3 regions of the Gibbsiella quercinecans genome follow, and region 2 is predicted to be linked to each of the others. Evidence: riboswitches for the same ligand, from Rfam matches in the RefSeq annotation. Region 2 holds a riboswitch; each other region holds the start of a gene.
The links. A riboswitch is a leader RNA that binds a small molecule or an ion and turns the genes downstream of it on or off. The one in region 2 is predicted to bind thiamine pyrophosphate.
Positions count from the first base shown of each region.

Region 1: linked by a shared signal. The riboswitch ahead of thiM (hydroxyethylthiazole kinase) and the one ahead of thiC (phosphomethylpyrimidine synthase ThiC) in region 2 are both predicted to bind thiamine pyrophosphate.
Region 3: linked by a shared signal. The riboswitch ahead of thiB (thiamine ABC transporter substrate binding subunit) and the one ahead of thiC (phosphomethylpyrimidine synthase ThiC) in region 2 are both predicted to bind thiamine pyrophosphate.

Region 1 covers NZ_CP014136.1:4,071,611-4,078,425, reverse strand. The annotation lists gene srlD (sorbitol-6-phosphate dehydrogenase) at 1-605, shown strand, start outside; gene gutM (transcriptional regulator GutM) at 655-1,011, shown strand; gene srlR (glucitol operon DNA-binding transcriptional repressor SrlR) at 1,094-1,867, shown strand; gene gutQ (arabinose-5-phosphate isomerase GutQ) at 1,860-2,831, shown strand; gene thiD (bifunctional hydroxymethylpyrimidine kinase/phosphomethylpyrimidine kinase) at 3,227-4,027, opposite strand; gene thiM (hydroxyethylthiazole kinase) at 4,024-4,818, opposite strand; TPP riboswitch at 4,855-4,957, opposite strand; gene ACN28Q_RS18680 (AAA family ATPase) at 5,346-6,434, shown strand.
Region 2 covers NZ_CP014136.1:2,210,428-2,217,242, forward strand. The annotation lists gene ACN28Q_RS10245 (YjaG family protein) at 20-610, opposite strand; gene nfi (deoxyribonuclease V) at 650-1,396, opposite strand; gene hemE (uroporphyrinogen decarboxylase) at 1,368-2,432, opposite strand; gene nudC (NAD(+) diphosphatase) at 2,476-3,243, opposite strand; gene rsd (sigma D regulator) at 3,333-3,854, shown strand; TPP riboswitch at 3,919-4,032, shown strand; gene thiC (phosphomethylpyrimidine synthase ThiC) at 4,146-6,083, shown strand; gene thiE (thiamine phosphate synthase) at 6,076-6,714, shown strand; gene ACN28Q_RS10280 (HesA/MoeB/ThiF family protein) at 6,719-6,815, shown strand, end outside.
Region 3 covers NZ_CP014136.1:1,895,466-1,902,280, forward strand. The annotation lists gene ACN28Q_RS08820 (DASS family sodium-coupled anion symporter) at 1-1,450, opposite strand, end outside; gene ACN28Q_RS08825 (sugar efflux transporter) at 1,550-2,737, opposite strand; gene sgrT (glucose uptake inhibitor SgrT) at 2,874-3,047, opposite strand; gene sgrR (HTH-type transcriptional regulator SgrR) at 3,140-4,801, shown strand; TPP riboswitch at 4,850-4,981, shown strand; gene thiB (thiamine ABC transporter substrate binding subunit) at 5,039-6,025, shown strand; gene thiP (thiamine/thiamine pyrophosphate ABC transporter permease ThiP) at 6,001-6,815, shown strand, end outside.

The DNA.
Region 1 (6,815 bases), 1.9 Mb from region 2:
AGGCCGACGCCACCGATGAGGCCAGCGTCATCGCGCTGGCCCAAGCGGTGGATAACGCCTTCGGCGGGGCGAATCTGCTGGTGTACAGCGCCGGCCTCGCCAAGGCAGCGCCGATCACCGATTTCCTGCTGGGGGATTTCGATCGCTCGCTGCAAGTTAACCTGGTGGGGTATTTCCTCTGCGCCCGCGAGTTCTCTCGCCTGATGATCCGCGACGGCGTGGCGGGCCGCATCATCCAGATCAATTCAAAATCCGGCAAGGTCGGCAGCAAGCACAACTCCGGCTACAGCGCCGCCAAGTTCGGCGGCGTGGGGTTGACCCAGTCGCTGGCGCTCGATCTGGCGGAATACGGCATTACCGTTCATTCGCTGATGCTGGGCAACCTGCTGAAATCGCCGATGTTCCAGTCATTGCTGCCACAGTATGCGCAAAAGCTCGGCATCAAACCGGAAGAGGTTGAACAGTACTATATCGATAAAGTGCCGTTGAAACGCGGTTGTGATTACCAGGACGTGCTGAACACATTGCTGTTCTACGCCAGCGATAAAGCCGCGTACTGCACCGGCCAGTCAATCAACATCACCGGCGGCCAGGTGATGTTTTAACCCTAACGCCCCGGCCGCGATTGGCCGGGGCACGTATCCAGGAGCAACCATGAGCAGCGCCTTGATTACTTTCGCTATTATCGCCTGGCTGATGCAAATCGCCCTCGGCTGGTGGCAGTTACAACGTTTCAACCGTGCATTCGCGCGGCTTTGCCGGCTTGGCGCCGTCGGCGTTGGGCGCAGCGGCGGCCGGATGCGCCCGCGCGTGGTGCTGGCGCTGGCGTTTGACGCCCAACAGCGGGTGTGCGGCAGCATGATTATGCGCGGCCTGACCATCTTCGCCCAACCCAAGCCCCTTCCCCGCCTGCATGGTTTACATCAGCGGGATTTACGCCCGAATGTGATCTTCCCTAAGGATCGGCAATGCCAAATAGCACTAACGTTAGCGATCGCACCGAAAACATGATATTTTCACATTAAAAGACATTACCTTTCATAGTGAACACTTCGCTGGAGGGAATGTTTAACTCTTGTGAACAGGAATCGCTATGAAACCAAAGCAGCGGCAGGCCGCCATCCTCGAGTATCTACAGCGGCATGGCAAAACGGCGGTAGACGTTTTAGCCGAACATTTCTCCACCACCGGCACCACTATCCGTAAGGATCTCACCCTGCTGGAGGAGGAAGGCGCGGTTATCCGTACCTACGGCGGCGTAGTGCTCAGCCGCGATGACGGCGATCAGCCCATCGATCGCAAAACCCACATCAATACCGAAAAAAAACGCCAGATTGCCCATGCCGCCGCCAAACTGATCAACGACGGCGATTCGCTGATTTTCGACGCCGGCAGCACGGTGCTGCAAATGGTGCCGCACCTGGCGCAGTTCAACAACATCACGGTAATGACCAACAGCCTGCATATCGTTAACGCGCTGGTGGAGCTGGATAACGATCAAACCATCCTGATGCCTGGCGGCACCTACCGCAAAAAATCGGCTTCGTTCCACGGCAGCCTGGCGGAATCCGCCTTTCATCAGTTCAGTTTCGATAAACTGTTCATCGGCGCCGATGGGGTGGACCTTAACGCCGGCGTGACCACCTTCAACGAAGTACACAACGTCAGCAAGGCCATGTGCGAAGCCGCCAGCCGCATCATCCTGCTGGTGGATTCCTCCAAATTCGGCCGCAAAAGCCCAAACGTGGTGTGCGAATTGGGCATGGTTGATACCTTAATCACCGATAATGACATTCCCCCGGATTACCTCACCGCCCTGCAGGAAAGAGGGATCAAGACCATTCTGGTTGGAGGCCGCAATGCATAAAGCCGATGCGCTACTCAATTTTGCCCGCGAAACCCTGGAGATCGAACTGGCCGAAGCGCAGCGCCTGTTGGCCAGGCTGGACGGCAACTTTGTACGTGCCTGTGAGCTGCTGCTGCACTGCCGCGGCAAAGCGGTGATTTCCGGCATCGGTAAGTCCGGCCATATCGGCAAGAAAATCGCCGCTTCACTCGCCAGCACCGGCACGCCGGCCTTTTTCGTCCACCCGGCGGAAGCGCTGCACGGCGATCTGGGCATGATCAGCAAACAAGACGTGGTGATTTTTATCTCTTATTCCGGGCGCGCCAAAGAGCTGGATTTGATCCTGCCGCTGCTGGCGGAAAGCCAGATCCCGGTGATCGCCATTACCGGCGGTAAAGAATCGCCGCTGGCGCAGGCCGCCGCCTGCCTGCTGGATATCAGCGTGGAGCGCGAAGCCTGCCCGATGGGCCTGGCCCCCACCTCCAGCGCCGTCAACACGCTGATGATCGGCGACGCGTTAGCCATGGCGCTAATGCGCCAGCGTGGTTTCAACGCCGAGGATTTCGCCCGTTCACATCCCGGCGGCAGCCTGGGCGCCCGCCTGCTTAACCGCGTGCATCACCTGATGCGCACCGACGATCGCCTGCCCAAAGTCAGTGAAGATGCCGACATAATGGCCGCCATGTTGGAGCTAAGCCGCACCGGGCTTGGGCTGGTGGCGGTATGCGACGCACAGCAAAAAGTCGTGGGGGTGTTTACCGACGGCGACCTGCGCCGCTGGCTGGTCAAAGGCAACTCACTTAACGACAGCCTGGCCCCGGCGATCACCCGCCCCGGCTACCGCCTGCCGGAACAGTGGCGTGCGGGCGAGGCGCTGGAAGCGCTGCATCAGCAACATATCAGCGCCGCGCCGGTGGTTGATCTGGATGGCGTGCTGGTTGGCGCCATCAACCTGCACGATCTGCACCAGGCCGGAATTAGCTAACCGCCCCAGGCCAACTCTGCTCCCTCTCCCTTGGGAGAGGCCGGGGTGAGGGGGAAAAACGCCCCAGGCCAACTCTGCCCCCTCTCCCTTGGGAGATGGCCGGGGTGAGGGGGAAAAAAGCCCCAGGCCAACTCTGCCCCCTCTCCCTTGGGAGAGGGCCGGGGTGAGGGGGAAAACGCCCCAGGCCAACTCTACCCCCTCTCCCTTGGGAGAGGGCCGGGGTGAGGGGGAAAAACGCCCCAGGCCAACTCTGCCCCCTCTCCCTTGGGAGAGGGCCGGGGTGAGGGGAAAAACGCCCCAGGCCAACTCTGCCCCCCTCTCCCTTGGGAGAGGGCCGGGGTGAGGGGAAAACCCTTGCCCCCTTCCACTGGCAGAAACCAGAATGGAAACCGCAATCACCACCAGGCATGGAAATGATGCACCGGGCCAATACCGTGCCCGACCTCCAGCGTATCCGCCTGTTCCAACGCCTTTTGCAGATAGTCCTTAGCTGCTGCCACCGCCTCCGCCCAGTTAGCATGGCGTGGCCGCAACGCCGCCAGCGCCGCAGACAGCGTGCAGCCCGTGCCGTGAGTGTGGCGCGTGGCAACGCGCGGCGCGGTGAAACGCCGCTCCCCTTCGGCGCTAAACAACCAATCCGGGCTTTCCTGCTCGCTCAAATGTCCGCCCTTGATCAACACCGCTTTGCACCCTAGGGCCAAAAGCGCTCTGCCCTGCTCGCGCATTTGCCGTTCGTTTTCCGCCGGGGCGCAGCCCAGCAAAGCGGCGGCCTCCGGCAGGTTCGGGGTAATTATCGCCACCTGCGGCAAAAGAAGCTGGCGGATGGCCGCCACCGCCTCCGGCGCCAATAAGGGATCGCCGCTTTTAGCCAGCATCACCGTATCCAGCACGACAAAAGGCGGCTGATAGCGGCGCAAACGTTCCGCCACTGCCTGCACGATCTCGGCATTGGCCAACATGCCTATTTTAGCGCTGTCGATACGCACATCGCTCAGCACGGAATCCATCTGCGCCGCCACAAATTCCGGCGCGATGTTATACACCGACTGCACGCCACGCGTATTCTGCGCCACCAGCGCGGTAATCACGCTGGTGCCGTATGCGCCAAGCGCCGAGAAGGTTTTCAAATCTGCCTGGATGCCGGCGCCGCCGCTGGGATCGGTGCCTGCAATCGTCAACGCATTAATCCGTTTCATTGCAGATCCTCCGCGCGCAGTTGGTACAACGCATCGAGGAAGGCCGGCGTAAAACTGCCTGGCCCCGCCGCTATCGCGCAGGCCCGCTGACCGCATAACGCCATCACTCGGCAGGCCGTCGCGACGTTATCAAGGCGCGCCCCCGGCAGGCTACAAAACGCCGCCGCCACCGCAGACAGTGAACAGCCGGTACCCACGACCCGCGTCATCAGCGCATCGCCACCGGTTACCGCCCAACTGCGCACACCATCCGTGACATAATCAATTTCGCCGGTTACCGCCACCACGGCGCCGCTGGTACTTGCTAACGCCTGCGCAGCGGGCAGTGCCGCCAGTGAATCGTCGGTGCTGTCCACCCCGCGCCCACCGCCCCGCTGGCCGCTCAGCGCCATAATTTCCGATGCGTTACCGCGAATTGCCGCCGGCTTTAGCGTTAATAATTGCCGGGCAAACTCGGTGCGATAGCGCAACCCACCCACCGCCACCGGATCCAGCGCCCAAGGGGTACCCGCCTGGTTCGCCGCCTTAACGGCGGCCAGCATGGCTGCTGCACTGGCTTCGGTTAGCGTGCCAATATTCACCAGCAGCGCGCTGGCAATGCCGCTGAACTCCGCCGCTTCGCTGGGCTCTACCACCATCGCCGGCGAAGCGCCTAACGCCAACAGTACATTGGCCGTTAACGACTGCACGACATCATTGGTCAGGCAATGCACCAGCGGTGGGTGTTGTTTGAATTGGTGGAAACAGGCCGCGGCGCGTGCGCCGGCTAAGGTATCTGGTCGAGCGTTCATAATCCTCCCAACCGGCGTTCAAGAAGGCGGGCACCGGTTGGGGCACCGAGACTTCCCTACGCTGGCATTATCCAGTTCAGGTAATACGGGTAAAATCTCAGCCAATGCGCATTGCACAAAGGCACCCCGAGTCTTTGATAAATCTGTAAATTTTCACTTAAAACTTTATTAAGTTCTAAACAGGATACTGCCAGCGGCAAGGGTTGTAAATCATTGGTGGCATGTGGCGGGATACAGAAAGCTTGGCCATAACGTAGATAAAAACATTACCAAGCATGCAGATATGTATACAAAGGGGGTAGGTTGCGCATAGGCGGGCACGACCTAGCTTTGATGTGCAGACACAATGAGTAAACTATTTGGCAAAATTTATTTTTACTCTTTTTTTCGAAAATGATAAAGATAACAACATAAATTCGTTAAGGAAGGTAATGAATCAAAATCAAAGCGGCGGTTATCTTTTGCTTCTCCTTTCAAGGTATGAACTATTTTCACTAACGAAAATAATGCGCAGAGAGTGATTTAACATGATAAAAAACATCCATATAGAGAACTATCGCTCGATTAAAAACCTCTCATTGGAACTCGATAAGCTTAATATCATTTTTGGCCCAAATGGCTGTGGGAAATCAAACCTTTATAAAGCTATTCACCTTTTATCCGGTGCAGCTACAAATCAGCTTTCGTCGTTGTTAAGTGATGAAGGTGGCATAGAAAATGCTATGTGGACAGGGATTTCGAGATCAAACCACAGCGCTCGCAGGTTGCTGTTATCATGCGAAACGGAAGACTTCGAGTATGAACTGCAGATCGGTTTTCCAGACAAACTTCGCTTTAAAACACTCTTCGAATTAGATCCAGTGATAAAAGAAGAAAACATATGGCTTGCTGGATATAATCGTAGACCATCGTCTCAGATCTTACGCAGGAAAAATCAAGCCGTAGTATTATCTGATATAAATGGAGATAAAGTAACACATGCAGGTTATATTTATGAAAATGAATCTTTATTTAGCCAACTCAGTGAGCCACATCTTTATCCCGAAATATCGCAGACCAAAGAGACTATTCGTAATTGGCGTTTTTATCATGAATTTGACGTTTCGCGAAAATCCGCAATTAGGCAACCACAAGTTGGATTTAGGTCGCCAATTTTAGCCAGTGATGGTAGAAATCTTGCCGCTGCTTATCAAACCATTGTCGAAATTGGCCACATTGAACTTTTAACTGAGATACTGCATGACGCTTTCCCAGAGTGTTCCTTTTTTTGCATAAATGACAAAGCCAGATTTAACATGATGATGAATCGTAAAGGATTATCTCGGCCACTGCATATAAACGAGATGTCTGATGGCACTATCAGATTTTTATGCCTGGCCGTGGCTCTGTTGAGCCCACGCCCGCCTTCATTAATTGTACTCAATGAACCAGAGAATAGCCTTCACCCTCAAATGCTACCTGCGTTAGCAAATTTAATATCAGAAGCCAGTCAATATTCACAAATCTGGCTTACAAGCCATTCACCTCAACTGGCTGAATTAATAAGTAAACATATTGAATTTCAATTATACGAGCTTTCAATTGATGAAGGACAAACTTCAGCAAGGAAAACATGAGATAGATAGAAATTATTTAATATAGGGATAGTTGCAACAGCCACTAAAGAAGAGTGGAAAGTGTTTATGTTTTTGGGTACCAGTAAAAATCCCGACAACAAGATCGGGACACCCGGATTTTATTTAAAAAATAATTAAATTGAATTTGTAATAACTAATTCACACTTACCAGTAAGAAAATTAAAAATTACATGTAAAACTCAATAAAATATTATTATTCCATTACCATTCGAATAACACCAGATGATCTATTCTCAGGCAACTGAAAAACGTTACTCCATAGTTCTTGCACTAGTTCACAGGCAATTTTTTCCTTTCCGATACCCTTGAGTGGCTCGCCTATTATGATGAGATCCTGACCATACTTTAGCATCATTTTCT
Region 2 (6,815 bases):
TAAATCACGTTTTATTGCCTCAGTGCGCTAAATTTATCCCAATATTGCTTACGCCAGCCTCACGAAGGTCGGATCGCAGGCCTTTAATCAGCTCGAGATCGCGTTCTTCACAGGCGGCCAACAATCGGAATATTTCCCACTGAATATCCCATTCTTCCTCAATGGCCGGCAAAATTTTCAACTCGTCGTCGGTCATTTCTTTCCCCGCCTGGGTCATTTCCAGCATCGCTACCGTGCGGATTGACGTTTCGCTGATGGCAACGGAGTGCACCAGCGTCTCGCCGCTCAGGCGCGAGTGGATCAGTTCACCTAACGCGATACACGCGTCGATAGCGGGGTAAACACCATAAATATCGTAATCTTCGGCCGCTGGGATCGCATCTTCCAACTTCTCGAGCTGGCTGTCAAAATTGACCTTGGCGTCTTTCACCACCAGCGTTTCCCATGCCAGATCCAGTATGCGGCGGTAAACCGCCGGATCGCCGAACCCGGTTTGCAGGCAAAACACCTGATAATTGGGATACATACGCTCGCACAGACAGGCCATAAAGGTCAAATGTTGCCAGCTTTCAAGCTTTTCCAAACGTAAATGAATGGGGTTACGGAGCATTGTTTCTTCTCTTACGTATGATATGCGGCGCAGTGTAACCTAATTCGCGCATGGCGGCACCTCTGGATGCGCCGCCAGCCAACGCTGGAACGCCGGGCGGCGCGAGGCGATGGCATCGGCCCAGCGCGTCGGCTCCGGTAAGCGGTAACCAGCCATGCAACGCTGCACCCAGGCCAGCGCACTGTCGGCGCTCACCCGGTGGCCGGTGGCGACAAACAGCGGGTTGCAACGCAGCTTGCTGCGCCATACCCAGCCAATCTGCTCGCCTTTATCCATCAACGGCGCTTGCGCGCCCGCCGCGTCGCCCAGCGGCTCAAATTTCCCACACAGGCGCTTTTTCGCCACGCCGATGGTCGGCACATTGATCAGCAGGCCAAAATGGCTGGCGACGCCCAAGCGGCGCGGGTGCGAAATCCCGTGGCCGTCGACAAACACCAGATCCGGCTTCTGCTGCAGTTTATCCCAGGCGGCCAACAGCGCGGGGCATTCGCGGAAAGACAGAAAACCGGGAATATAGGGCATCGTCGTGCTAATGCGCGCGAGCTGATACTCAACCAACTCCAGGGAAGGATAGCGCAGAATGGCGATGGCGGCGCGCGTTACCGCGCCTTCTTGCTCAAACCCCACGTCCGCGCCGGCAATCAACGCCGGCGGATCCGCCAGGAAATCATCATGGCGGATCACGCTGGCCGCGCGTTGCAGTTGCTCAGCGCGCAATGGCGCGATGTCGAACAGGGCCACACTCTGCTCGCCCGCCTCAGCGGTGGTATTGCGCCGAAAACGCATGGACGGCCTCCACAAAAGCGCCGGCGTGTTCCGGCGGCACATCCTGGTGGATGCCGTGGCCCAGGTTGAACACATGCCCCTCGCCGTGGCCAAAATCGGCCAGGATGGTTTCCACTTCCTGTGCAATACGCGGCGGCGGCGCATACAGAATGGAAGGATCCATATTGCCCTGCAGCGCCACTTTATCGCCTACGCGCCGGCGCGCTTCGCCAATGTCGGTGCTCCAGTCCAGCCCCAGCGCATCACAGCCGGTGGCGGCCATCGCTTCCAGCCACTGCCCGCCGCCCTTGGTGAACAGGGTGACGGGCACACGGCGGCCTTCGTTTTCACGCAGCAGGCCATCGACGATCTTGTGCATATAGTGCAGCGAGAACTCACGGTAGTCCCTGCCCGTCAGCACCCCGCCCCAGGTATCAAACAGCATTACCGCCTGGGCGCCGGCCTTGATTTGCGCATTCAGATACAGGATCACGCTGTCGGCCACCTTATCCAGCAGCAGGTGCAGGGCCTGCGGATCGGCATACATCATTTTTTTGAGCTTGGTGAAGGCTTTGCTGCTGCCGCCTTCCACCATGTAGGTGGCCAGCGTCCATGGGCTACCGGAAAAACCGATCAGCGGCACTTCGCCTTGCAGTTCCCGGCGGATGGTGCGCACCGCGTTCATCACATAGCCCAGTTCGATCTCCGGATCGAACACCGGGAGCTTGTCCACATCGGCCCGGCAGGCGATCGGGTGGGTAAAACGCGGGCCTTCGCCGGCTTCAAAATACAGCCCCAGCCCCATGGCGTCAGGAATAGTCAAAATGTCAGAGAACAGGATCGCGGCATCCAGCGCATACCGGCGCAGCGGCTGTAGCGTCACTTCACAGGCCAGCTCGGCGTTTTTGCACAGGGACATGAAATCCCCCGCCTGGGCACGCGTGGCCTTGTACTCCGGCAAATAGCGGCCGGCCTGGCGCATCATCCATACGGGCGTCACATCCACCGGCTGCCGCAGCAGCGCGCGCAGGTAGCGATCGTTCTTCAACTCGGTCATCTAGGGTTCCTATTGGCCTGTAATTTATCGCAAATAGTGTACATTATTCTGCCCGGCACAGCGCCAGCGTGTCTTCAATCAGCCGGCGCGCCACCGTGCCCGGCGGCGGCAACATCGGCAAACGATCGTAACGATACCAGCCGGCACTCAGCAGTTCTGAGGGATCGTGCTGAAGTTCGCCCTGATGATAATCGGCCATGAACGCCATCATCAACGAATTGGGGAACGGCCAGGGCTGCGAAGCCACATAGCGCAGGTTTTTGATTTCAATGCGGCTTTCTTCCATCACTTCGCGCGCCACCGCCTGCTCCAACGTCTCGCCCACTTCCACAAAGCCCGCCAGCACGGTGTGGATGCCGCCCCGGTGCCGCACATGCTGCGCCAGCAGAATCTCATCACCGCGGCGGATAGCCACGATCACGCAGGGAGCAATCTGTGGATAGTAGCGTTGATGGCAGTTGGCGCACAGGCAGGCGCTTTCGGTGCGGCTATGATGCATTTCGTGGCCGCAGTAGCCACAGAAGCGGTGGGAATGGTAAAAATCCGCCAGTTGCACCCCGCGGCCGGCCATTTGGAACAGCCCGCGCTCCTGCTCAAGCAGTTGCCGCACCGAGCTCATCCCCTGCTTCATGCCGTGGCGCACCAGCCACACCGGCGCGCCTTCCCATTCGCCGATCTGGCGTGCCAAAAGGCCGCGCAGCGAAAACTGTTGCGCCGAGCCAAACGGCAGCTCGCCGTTCGGCAACCAAAGCTTGCTTTGCTGGCTGACGATCCACCAGCCCTGTTCATTACCTGTTAATGCAAATTCCATAGCGTTATTGCACAACCTCTGCTTTACTGACACTCTACCGATCCTAATGTTTTACATTAAAAATTTATTATTCACGCAGGGAGCCCAATATGCTCAACCGTTTGGAAAGCCTGACGCAAAATGTGGGCGGCAATAATGACCTGGTTGATCAATGGTTGCAGGCCCGCAAACAGTTACTGGTCGCCTATTACACCCTGGTCGGCGTTAAACCGAATAAAGGGAAGCATACGCCGCTGAATGAAAAAGCGCTGGAGAACTTGTGCCATAACCTGTTGGATTATCTCTCTGCGGGGCACTTTCATATCTACGATAAAATCATTCAGCAGGTTGAAGGGGCGGCCAGCCTGGAGAGCACGCAGGCAACGCGCATTTATCCAAAACTACAGCACAACACTGAACAAATAATGGCATTTCACGATCGTTATAGCAAAGCCGAGATGGATGACGATCTTTGCCTGGCGTTTCATCAGTCGCTGTCCGATATTGGCGAAATGCTTGAGGCGCGCTTTGAGCTGGAAGATCAGCTGATTCAATTAGCTGTGCAAGCCTGGCAGCAGAATCGGCAGGCGGCGAACCCCGCCGACATGCTGGAGCGCCCGGTGCAACATTAACCACCGGCCAAGCCAAAACATGACGGGTAGCACTTGTAGTTTCTAATCACCCTCCTATACTGAGGGCATCTTGTCGGAGTGCCTAGCGCTGTTTATCAGCCAGGCTGAGACCGTTAATTCGGGATCCGCGGAACCTGATCGGGTTAACACCCGCGAAGGGAACAAGAGTAATCTATTGCCGTGCCAGGGCGCCCCACACCACCGGGGACCTGCTTACCGGCCACCATCGTTACTCCCTCCGAGCTCCAGACAAGCAATTTTCCCAACTCACCACACTGGTAGGAATTTGCTATGTCTACGATAAACAAGCCCCGTGCCCGTAAACAACAGCGCGACGACGCGCAGCAGTTTATTCATTCGTTGCAAGGCGTTGTCTTTCCCAATTCACGTCGTATTTACCTGCAGGGTTCGCGCAGCGATTTGCAGGTGCCAATGCGGGAAATCCAGCTCAGCCCCACGCTCATCGGCGGCAGTAAAGAGCAGCCCCAATACGAACAGAACGAACCGATCCCGGTTTATGATTCCGCCGGCCCGTACGGCGATCCCGATGCTGAGCTGAACGTGCGTCATGGCCTGGCGAAACTGCGCGCCGCCTGGATCACCGAACGCGACGACACCGAAACCCTCAATGGCGTTAGCTCCGGCTTTACCCAACAGCGCCTGGCGGACGAAGGGCTGGATCACCTGCGCTTTGAACACCTGCCGCTGCCGCGCAAAGCCCAACCGGGCAAATGCGTCACCCAGCTGCACTATGCCCGCCGCGGCATCATCACGCCGGAAATGGAGTTTATCGCCATCCGGGAAAACATGGGCCGTGAACGCATCCGCGGCGCGGTATTGCGCCAGCAACATCCGGGGCAATCTTGGGGAGCAAACCTGCCACCGGCCATTACACCGGAGTTCGTGCGCCAGGAAGTGGCCGCCGGCCGCGCCATCATCCCCGCCAATATCAACCACCCCGAATCTGAACCGATGATCATTGGCCGTAATTTTCTGGTGAAGGTCAACGCCAATATCGGCAATTCGGCGGTGTCTTCCTCCATTGAGGAAGAAGTGGAAAAGCTGGTGTGGTCGACCCGCTGGGGCGCCGATACGGTGATGGATCTCTCCACCGGCCGCTACATCCATGAAACGCGCGAGTGGATCTTACGCAACAGCCCGGTGCCGATTGGTACCGTGCCGATTTACCAGGCGCTGGAGAAAGTAAACGGCGTGGCGGAAAACCTAAACTGGGAAATGTTCCGCGACACCCTGCTGGAGCAGGCGGAACAAGGAGTCGATTACTTCACCATCCACGCCGGGGTGTTGCTGCGCTATGTGCCGATGACCGCCAAGCGCCTGACCGGCATCGTGTCGCGCGGCGGTTCGATCATGGCGAAATGGTGCCTGTCGCATCACCAGGAAAGTTTCCTGTATGAACACTTCCGCGAGATCTGCGAGATCTGCGCCGCCTATGACGTGGCGTTGTCGCTGGGCGACGGCCTGCGCCCAGGCTCCATCCAGGACGCCAACGACGAAGCCCAGTTCGCCGAGCTGCACACCCTGGGGGAATTAACCAAAATCGCCTGGGAATATGACGTGCAGGTGATGATCGAAGGGCCGGGGCACGTGCCGATGCAGATGATCCGCCGCAATATGACCGAAGAGCTGGAGCACTGCCACGAGGCGCCGTTCTACACCCTGGGGCCGCTGACCACCGATATCGCACCGGGTTACGATCACTTCACCTCCGGCATCGGGGCGGCCATGATCGGCTGGTTCGGCTGCGCGATGTTGTGCTACGTCACGCCCAAAGAGCACCTGGGGCTGCCGAACAAAGAGGACGTGAAACAGGGGCTGATCACCTACAAAATCGCCGCTCATGCCGCCGATCTGGCTAAAGGGCACCCAGGGGCGCAGATCCGCGATAACGCCATGTCCAAGGCACGCTTTGAATTCCGCTGGGAGGATCAGTTCAACCTGGCGTTGGATCCGGAAACCGCACGCGCCTACCACGACGAAACCCTGCCGCAGGAGTCCGGCAAGGTCGCTCATTTTTGCTCAATGTGCGGGCCGAAGTTTTGCTCGATGAAAATTTCGCAGGAGGTGCGCGACTACGCCGCCGCCCAGGAAGCCGCCAAACCGATTGAGATTCTTTCCGGCATGGAAAAGATGTCCAGCGAGTTCCGCGCCCGCGGTAGCGAGCTGTACCACAGCGCGAGCGCGCTGCAGGAGGAAAACCATGACTGAATTCGCATCCGCTTTCCCGGCAACGCCGCACAGGCTGGGCCTGTATCCGGTGGTCGACAGCGTGGAATGGATTGAACGCCTGCTGGGCGCGGGCGTCACCACCTTGCAACTGCGCATCAAAGACCAGCCGGAAGCGCAGGTGGAAGACGACATTGCCGCCGCTATCGCCCTTGGCAAGCGCAGCAACGCCCGTGTGTTCATCAATGATTACTGGCGGTTGGCGATCAAACATCAGGCTTATGGCGTCCATCTTGGCCAAGAGGATTTGGATAGCGCCGATCTGGCCTCCATCCATCGGGCAGGGTTGCGCCTGGGGGTATCCACCCATGACGACGCCGAGCTGAAACGGGCCATTGCCGTGCGCCCCTCTTACATTGCGCTTGGGCATATTTTCCCGACGCAAACCAAAGAGATGCCCTCGGCCCCACAAGGGTTGGCCGAACTGAAACGACACGTTGCGGGGTTATCCGGCTACCCGACAGTGGCGATCGGCGGCATCAGCATTGATCGCGTGCCTGGCGTATTAGCCTGCGGCGTGGGCAGCATCGCCGTGGTCAGCGCCATTACCCAGGCCGCGGATTGGCGCGCCGCCACCGCCGAACTGCTGCGGCTGATTGAAGGCAAGGAGTGACGCGATGCATAACGAAGCGACACTTTCCGATAGCGAATTTTTACGCTACAGCCGCCAGTTGCTGCTGGAAGATATCGGCCCGGCAGGGCAGGAACGGTTAA
Region 3 (6,815 bases), 310 kb from region 2:
ACCACAGCCCGCCGACCACCATCCAGATCAGCAAGTTGACCACGCTCATCACAAAGCCGGTTTTCCACCATTCCGCCAGCGTGACATAGCCTGAACCAAATACAATCGGCGCCGTGCCGGTGGCATAGTGGGTTAACGACATCATCAGCGAAGATGAAAAAGCCAGCAACAGCCCCAGCAAGGCCGGCGGCGCCCCGAGAGCCATACCGGCGGCAAAGAAGGCGGCGAACATCGCGGTCACGTGCGCGGTGGTGCTGGCAAAAAAGTAGTGGGAATACAGGTAGACACAGGTCAGCAGCAGCATGCCGCCGACCCAGCTCATCCCCATATGATCAATACCGCTGCCGACGGTATGCGACAGCCAGGCAATCAGCCCCAGCTTGCCCAGGTAGGTGGCCATCATCACCAGCGCCGAGAACCACACCACGGTATCCCATGCCCCTTTGTGCTTTAAAATGTCCTGCCAGTTCAACACCCCGGTCATCAGCAGGATAGCCAGGCCGATCAACGCCGTGGTGGTGGGGTTAATGGCAAACTGCGGGCCAAAAATCATCGCCGGGATGCCAGCCCACAGCAACAGCAGCAGGGCAAAAACCCCCAGGGTGATTTTTTCCGGCAGCGTCACCGGCCCCAAGGCATGCAGTTTCTCCCGCGCAAAACGCGGCGCATCCGGGGTACTTTTGATTTCCGGCGGATACATCAAATACACCACCAGCGGCATGATGATCAGTGAAACAATCCCCGGCACCAGCGCCGCTATCGCCCACATCGCCCATGACAGTTGCACGCTGTCGTGGGTGCCCTTGGCAATCAGGCTGACCACCAGCGGGTTAGGAGCCGTGGCGGTAACAAACATCGCCGAGGTGATCAGGTTCATGTTGTAGGTGGTCAGCGCCAGATAGCGGCCAATCTTGCCGGAGGTTTTCAGTTCCGGGCTGGAGCCGAAGCTATCGGCAATCGAGCGCATGATCGGGTGAATAATACCGCCGCCGCGCGCGGTATTGCTCGGCGTCACCGGCGCCAGCGTAATTTCCGCCAGCGTCAGCGCATAAGCGATACCCAGCGTCTTTTTGCCAAACAGGGAAATAAAGTAATAGCCGATACGCGCGCCCAACCCGGTTTTATTCAGGCTAAGGGAGATCATCACCGCAAAGCCAATCAGCCAGATTAGCGGGTTGGAAAACCCGCTTAGCGCGTCGCTAAGCGCCGCCTCCGGGTTGCCGGGATGGGTAACGCCGGTCAGGGCCACCAGCGCGATCGCCACGATAGAAACCGCGCCGATCGGCATTGCCTTGCCGATAATGGCAATAATGGTACCGATAAACAATGCCAGCAAATGCCAAGCGTTAGGGGCAACCCCGTCAGGAACGGGGATAACAAACCAGATAACCAGAGTAACAGCGATTGCGAACAACGAGGGTATGGGTTTAAGCGGCGTTAATTTATCCATTATCGACTCATTATTATTAGTTAGCACAGAATGAAAAGGTTGGCGGATACCAATGGGGATAAATGCGGCAAGGCAAGAGCGTTATCCAGACATCGGATTTCACACTTCCCGCACGCGGGCGCAAAGCCACAGTGAAGCCGTCACCAGAATCAGCGCCAGCCAGTACACCGCGTAGTGGCCCAGGGCTTCGGCCAGCATGCCTTGCAGCACCCCGGCCAGGATCACCCCGGTCGAAATGCTGTTGGTGAACATGGTGGTGGCCGCCCCCGGCCGGCCTGGCATCAAATCCTGAAAATAGAGCATACCGATACCGGCGACAATGCCGATGAAAACGGCGTTAAACAGTTGCAGCACCATTAACGCCGTCTTGAATTTGAACAGCACCAGCCCGCCGTAAAACAGCACGCCCGCCGCAACGGCGAACAGCATCATGTTGCGTTTGCCAAAGCGTTTAACCAGATAACCCGCTACCAGCATCGCCGGGATCTCCAGCCCGGCAGCCGTGCCCATCAATAGCCCCGCCAGCCTTTCCGGCAGCCCCAGCTCGCGGGTGATATACAGCGGCATATCAATGATGTACATGGTGTTGCAGGTCCACATCAGCATCGAGGCCAAAAACAACAGCCGCACATCGCGGTTACGCCAGGCGCTGGGCGGCGCAATCGGCGAGGCATTCAGGCTACCGGTTTGCGCTTCGCGCGGCACCGTGGGCAGCCCAAACCACACCAAAACCGCGCTGAGCACAAAAATGCCCGCGGCAATCAGAAACATCACGGTGAAACCGTAATTCAGCGCCAGAGCAAACGACAACGGTGGGCCAATCACCCAGGCCAGTGAAAGCTGGGCGCGCATCACCGAGCTGAACATCACCACCTCGCGTGCCGAGCTGTCCGCATACTCACGCGCCAGCGCAAAAATCTGCGGCATCGCGGTATTGGCTACCGCGGCCAGGAACACGCCCAGAGTAATCAACGTCAGGTAGTCGCGGTTGAAGGCGAACAGTACGCAGTTGCCCACCGCCATCAGGCAGCACACCAGAATCAGCTTGCGCCGATCGCCACGGGTATCGGAGCGTTTCGCCAGCAGAAAACTGACGATAATGCCGGCAACGGCGTTAATGGTATAAAACAGCCCCACCCACAGCGGCCTGACCTTCACTTCAGTGGTGAGAAACAGACTCAACGTTGGTGCCTGCAACGCACCGGCGATACCGGCCAGAAAGGCCAGAATCAGGAATGCGGCAAATACGGGGTTAAAACGACGTGGCGACCAGCGGGAAACTTTCATTTATTCATCCCTGAGCTGAAGCGAAGACCCCATGCTACAGAAGGCCACTAAGAGAATAAAGCAATAAAAAAACCAGTGGGATGGCCCCACTGGCTGGTGAAATGCACCATTACTCAGAAACATTTAAGATGGTCGATTACAGACGCTTCCGGTACTCCTCGTCGCTCAGTTTGCTCATATCCCACTGGGTTAAATGCGCCAGCGTATCCAGCCTTGCCTGTTCCGGCACCACGCTCAGCCAATCGGCCTTCTGGCGGCGAACCGCGTCAAAGTAACGCTGATAAAAACCTTTAGATAAGAAAACGGTCATAAGCCACCTCCCCACGCCTTCATTGAGGAAAATTATCGGCGTAATATAGGGAAAGATAAATTGACGAATCGATCGCGGAGAGTTCCTCTTTTATGTCCAGCCCACGTTTGCAACAGCAGTTCATCCGCTTGTGGCAGTGCTGCCACGGCCAGCCTATGGAAACCACGCTGCAAGAACTGGCAGAGGTGCTGAGCTGCTCGCGCCGCCACGTGCGCTCGCTGCTCAGCGCCATGCAGCAGCAAGGCTGGCTGACCTGGCAAGCGGAAGCCGGGCGCGGCAAACGTTCGCAGCTCACCTTTCATTACACCGGGCTGGCGTTGCAGCAGCAGCGGGCCGAAGAACTGTTGGAGCAGGATAAGATCGATCAACTGGTGCAACTGGTCGGCGATAAAAACGTGGTGCGCCAGATGCTGCTCTCCCAACTGGGGCGCAGCTTCCGCCAAGGCAAGCATATCCTGCGCGTGCTCTATTATCGCCAGTTGTATAACCTGCTGCCCGGCTCGCCGTTGCGCCGCTCGGAAACCCACCTGGCCCGGCAAATCTTTAATGGCCTGACGCGGATAAATGAGGAAAACGGGGAACTGGAACCCGACCTTTCCCATCACTGGCAAGCCATCACACCCTTGCACTGGCGTTTTTACCTGCGCCCGGCGATTCATTTCCATCACGGCCGTGAACTGGAAATGCAAGACGTGATCGCTTCGCTGACCCGGCTGATCCCGCAACCCTTGTTCGCCCATCTGGCCAAGGTCGCGTCGCCCACCCCTTATGTGATCGACGTGCACTTACACCGCCCAGACTATTGGCTGCCCTGGCTGCTGGGCAGCGTGCATGCCATGATCCTGCCGCATGAGTGGCAAAGCCTGCCGGACTTTGCCCGCCACCCGGTCGGCACCGGGCCCTATCGGGTGGTGCGCAATCACCAGAGCCAAATGAAGATTCACGCTTTCGATGATTATTTCGGCTACCGCGCCCTGATCGACGAGGTCAATATCTGGGTACTGCCGGAAATCACCGAGGAATTGGTATATGCGGGCGTGCAGTTGCAGGCGGACGATACCGGCAAAAATGAGCTGGAAAGCCGGCTGGAAGAGGGCTGTTACTTTCTGTTATTCGACCAACGCTCGCCGCTGGCTGCGGATGAAGCCACCCGCAGTTGGCTGTGCGAACTGATTAACCCAATCACCCTGTTGAACAATGCCGGGCCGGAGTATCAACGCTACTGGTCGCCGGCCTACGGCATATTGCCGCGCTGGCATCATTGCCGTGCGCCTTCCCGGCAGCCAAAACCCGCCGGCCTGCGCGAACTGACGCTGACCTTTTACAGCGAGCACCCGGAATTCCAGGCCATCCAACAGACGATCGCGCCATTGCTGGCGCAGCACGGCATCCGGCTGAATATTCAGGTGGTGGACTACGCTACCTGGCACCAGGGCAACGCGGTCAGCGATTTGTGGCTGGGCAGTGCAAATTTCTATCTGCCGCTGGAATTCTCGCTCTTTGCTACGCTGTATGAACTGCCGCTGCTGAAGCACTGCATGAATGACGATCTCCACCAGGACGCCGCTCTGTGGCACGACAATATGCTGCCGTTGGCGGAATTCTGTCGGCGCCTGGTCCATCACCATCAGCTACACCCGTTATTTCACCATTGGCTGCAGTTACACGGCCAGCGCAGCATGCGCGGGGTGCGGATGAATACGCTGGGCTGGTTTGACTTTAAATCCGCCTGGTTCGCCCCACCTGAGGCCTAACAAAGAAAGAAGCCGCTTTCGCCGACGTGCGTTAATCTTTACAATAACGCCGTCTCAACGGGGTGCGGAAAGGTGCCCGGCGCGCGTTTATCCGGCGTGCGGCAATCTCTTCCGCTGAGAACAAACCCGTCGAACCTGATCCGGTCCATACCGGCGGAGGGATTTGAGCATGGCGCGTTGACTAACCATTCACCCCACCCTCAGATACCTTTGCCCCTTATCGCCCAGGAGTGCAAAGTGGTCAAAAAATTACTTCCCTGCCTATTGTTGCTGGCCAGCGCGCCGGCGTTGGCTAAAGAAACGCTGACGGTTTACACCTATGATTCCTTCGCCGCCGATTGGGGCCCCGGCCCGGCGGTGAAAAAAGCCTTTGAGGCAGACTGCGGCTGCGAACTGAAATTCGTTGCGCTGGAGGATGGCGTTTCGCTGCTTAACCGCCTGCGGCTGGAGGGCAAAAACAGCGCGGCCGACGTGGTGCTGGGGCTGGACAACAACCTGCTGCAGGCCGCAGGCCAAACCGGCCTGTTTGCGCCAAGCGCGGTGGATACCAGCAAGCTGACGCTGCCCGGCGGTTGGCATGATAAAACCTTCGTGCCGTTCGACTACGGCTACTTCGCCTTCGTTTACAACAAAGACAAACTGAAAAACCCGCCGCAGAGTCTGAAAGAACTGGTGAGCAGCGATAAGCCCTGGAAAATCATCTATCAGGATCCGCGCACCAGCACCCCGGGGCTTGGCCTGTTGCTGTGGGTGCAGAAAGTGTACGGCGGCAGCGCGCCGCAGGCCTGGCAACAGTTGGCGAAAAAAACCGTCACCGTCACCAAAGGCTGGAGCGAAGCCTACGGCCTGTTCCTGAAAGGGGAAGGCGATCTGGTGCTTAGCTATACCACCTCGCCGGCCTACCACCTGATTGAAGAAAAGAAAGACAGTTATGCCGCTGCCAGCTTTAGCGAAGGCAATTATCTGCAGGTGGAAGTGGCCGGTAAGCTGAAGGCCAGCAAGCATCCGCAATTGGCAGAGCGCTTTTTACAGTTCATGGTGACCCCGGCGTTCCAAAACACCATTCCTACCGGTAACTGGATGTACCCGGTGATCAACACCACGCTGCCGGCCGGTTTTGACCAAATGCCGGTGCCGAAAGTGGCGCTGCAGTACAGTGCTGAAGATGTGGCGCAACACCGAGGGGAGTGGATCCGGGCATGGCAAAACGCAGTAAGCCGCTAATTCCCGGCTGGCTGCGGCCAGGCCTGCTGGCCGCCGGCCTGATCGTGCTGATCGCCGCACTGGCGATAGGCGCGCTGTGGCACCACGCGCCGGCAAGCAACACCACGGCAATCTGGCACGACGCCTACCTGTGGCATGTGGTGCGCTTCACCTTCTGGCAGGCGCTTCTTTCCGCGTTGATCTCGGTGCTGCCTGCCATCTGGCTGGCGCGCGCGCTCTATCGGCGCCGCTTTCCCGGCCGCGCGATGTTGTTGCGGCTGTGCGCCATGACGCTGGTGCTGCCGGTGCTGGTGGCGGTCTTCGGCTTGCTCAGCGTCTATGGCCGCCAGGGCTGGCTGGCCACCCTGTGCGGCTGGCTGGGCGTGGAATATCACTTCTCTCCTTACGGCCTGCAGGGCATCCTGCTGGCCCATTTATTCTTCAACCTCCCGCTCGCCACCCGCCTGCTGCTGCAAGCGCTGGAAAATATCCCGGTAGAACAGCGCCAACTGGCCGCCCAGTTGGGCATGAACGGCTGGCAGCAGTTTCGCATCGTCGAATGGCCCGCGCTGCGGCGCCAGTTGCTGCCGAGCGGCGCGCTGATCTTCATGCTTTGCTTCGCCAGCTTTGCCACCGTGCTGGCGCTGGGCGGCGGCCCGCAGGCCACCACCATTGAACTGGCGATTTATCAGGCGCTGAGCTACGACTACGATCTTAGCCGCGCCGCCCTGCTGGCGTTGATCCAGATGGCCTGTTGCCTGGGGCTGGTGCTGCTTAGCCAGCGCCTGAGCCAGGCGCTGCCGGTGGGGGC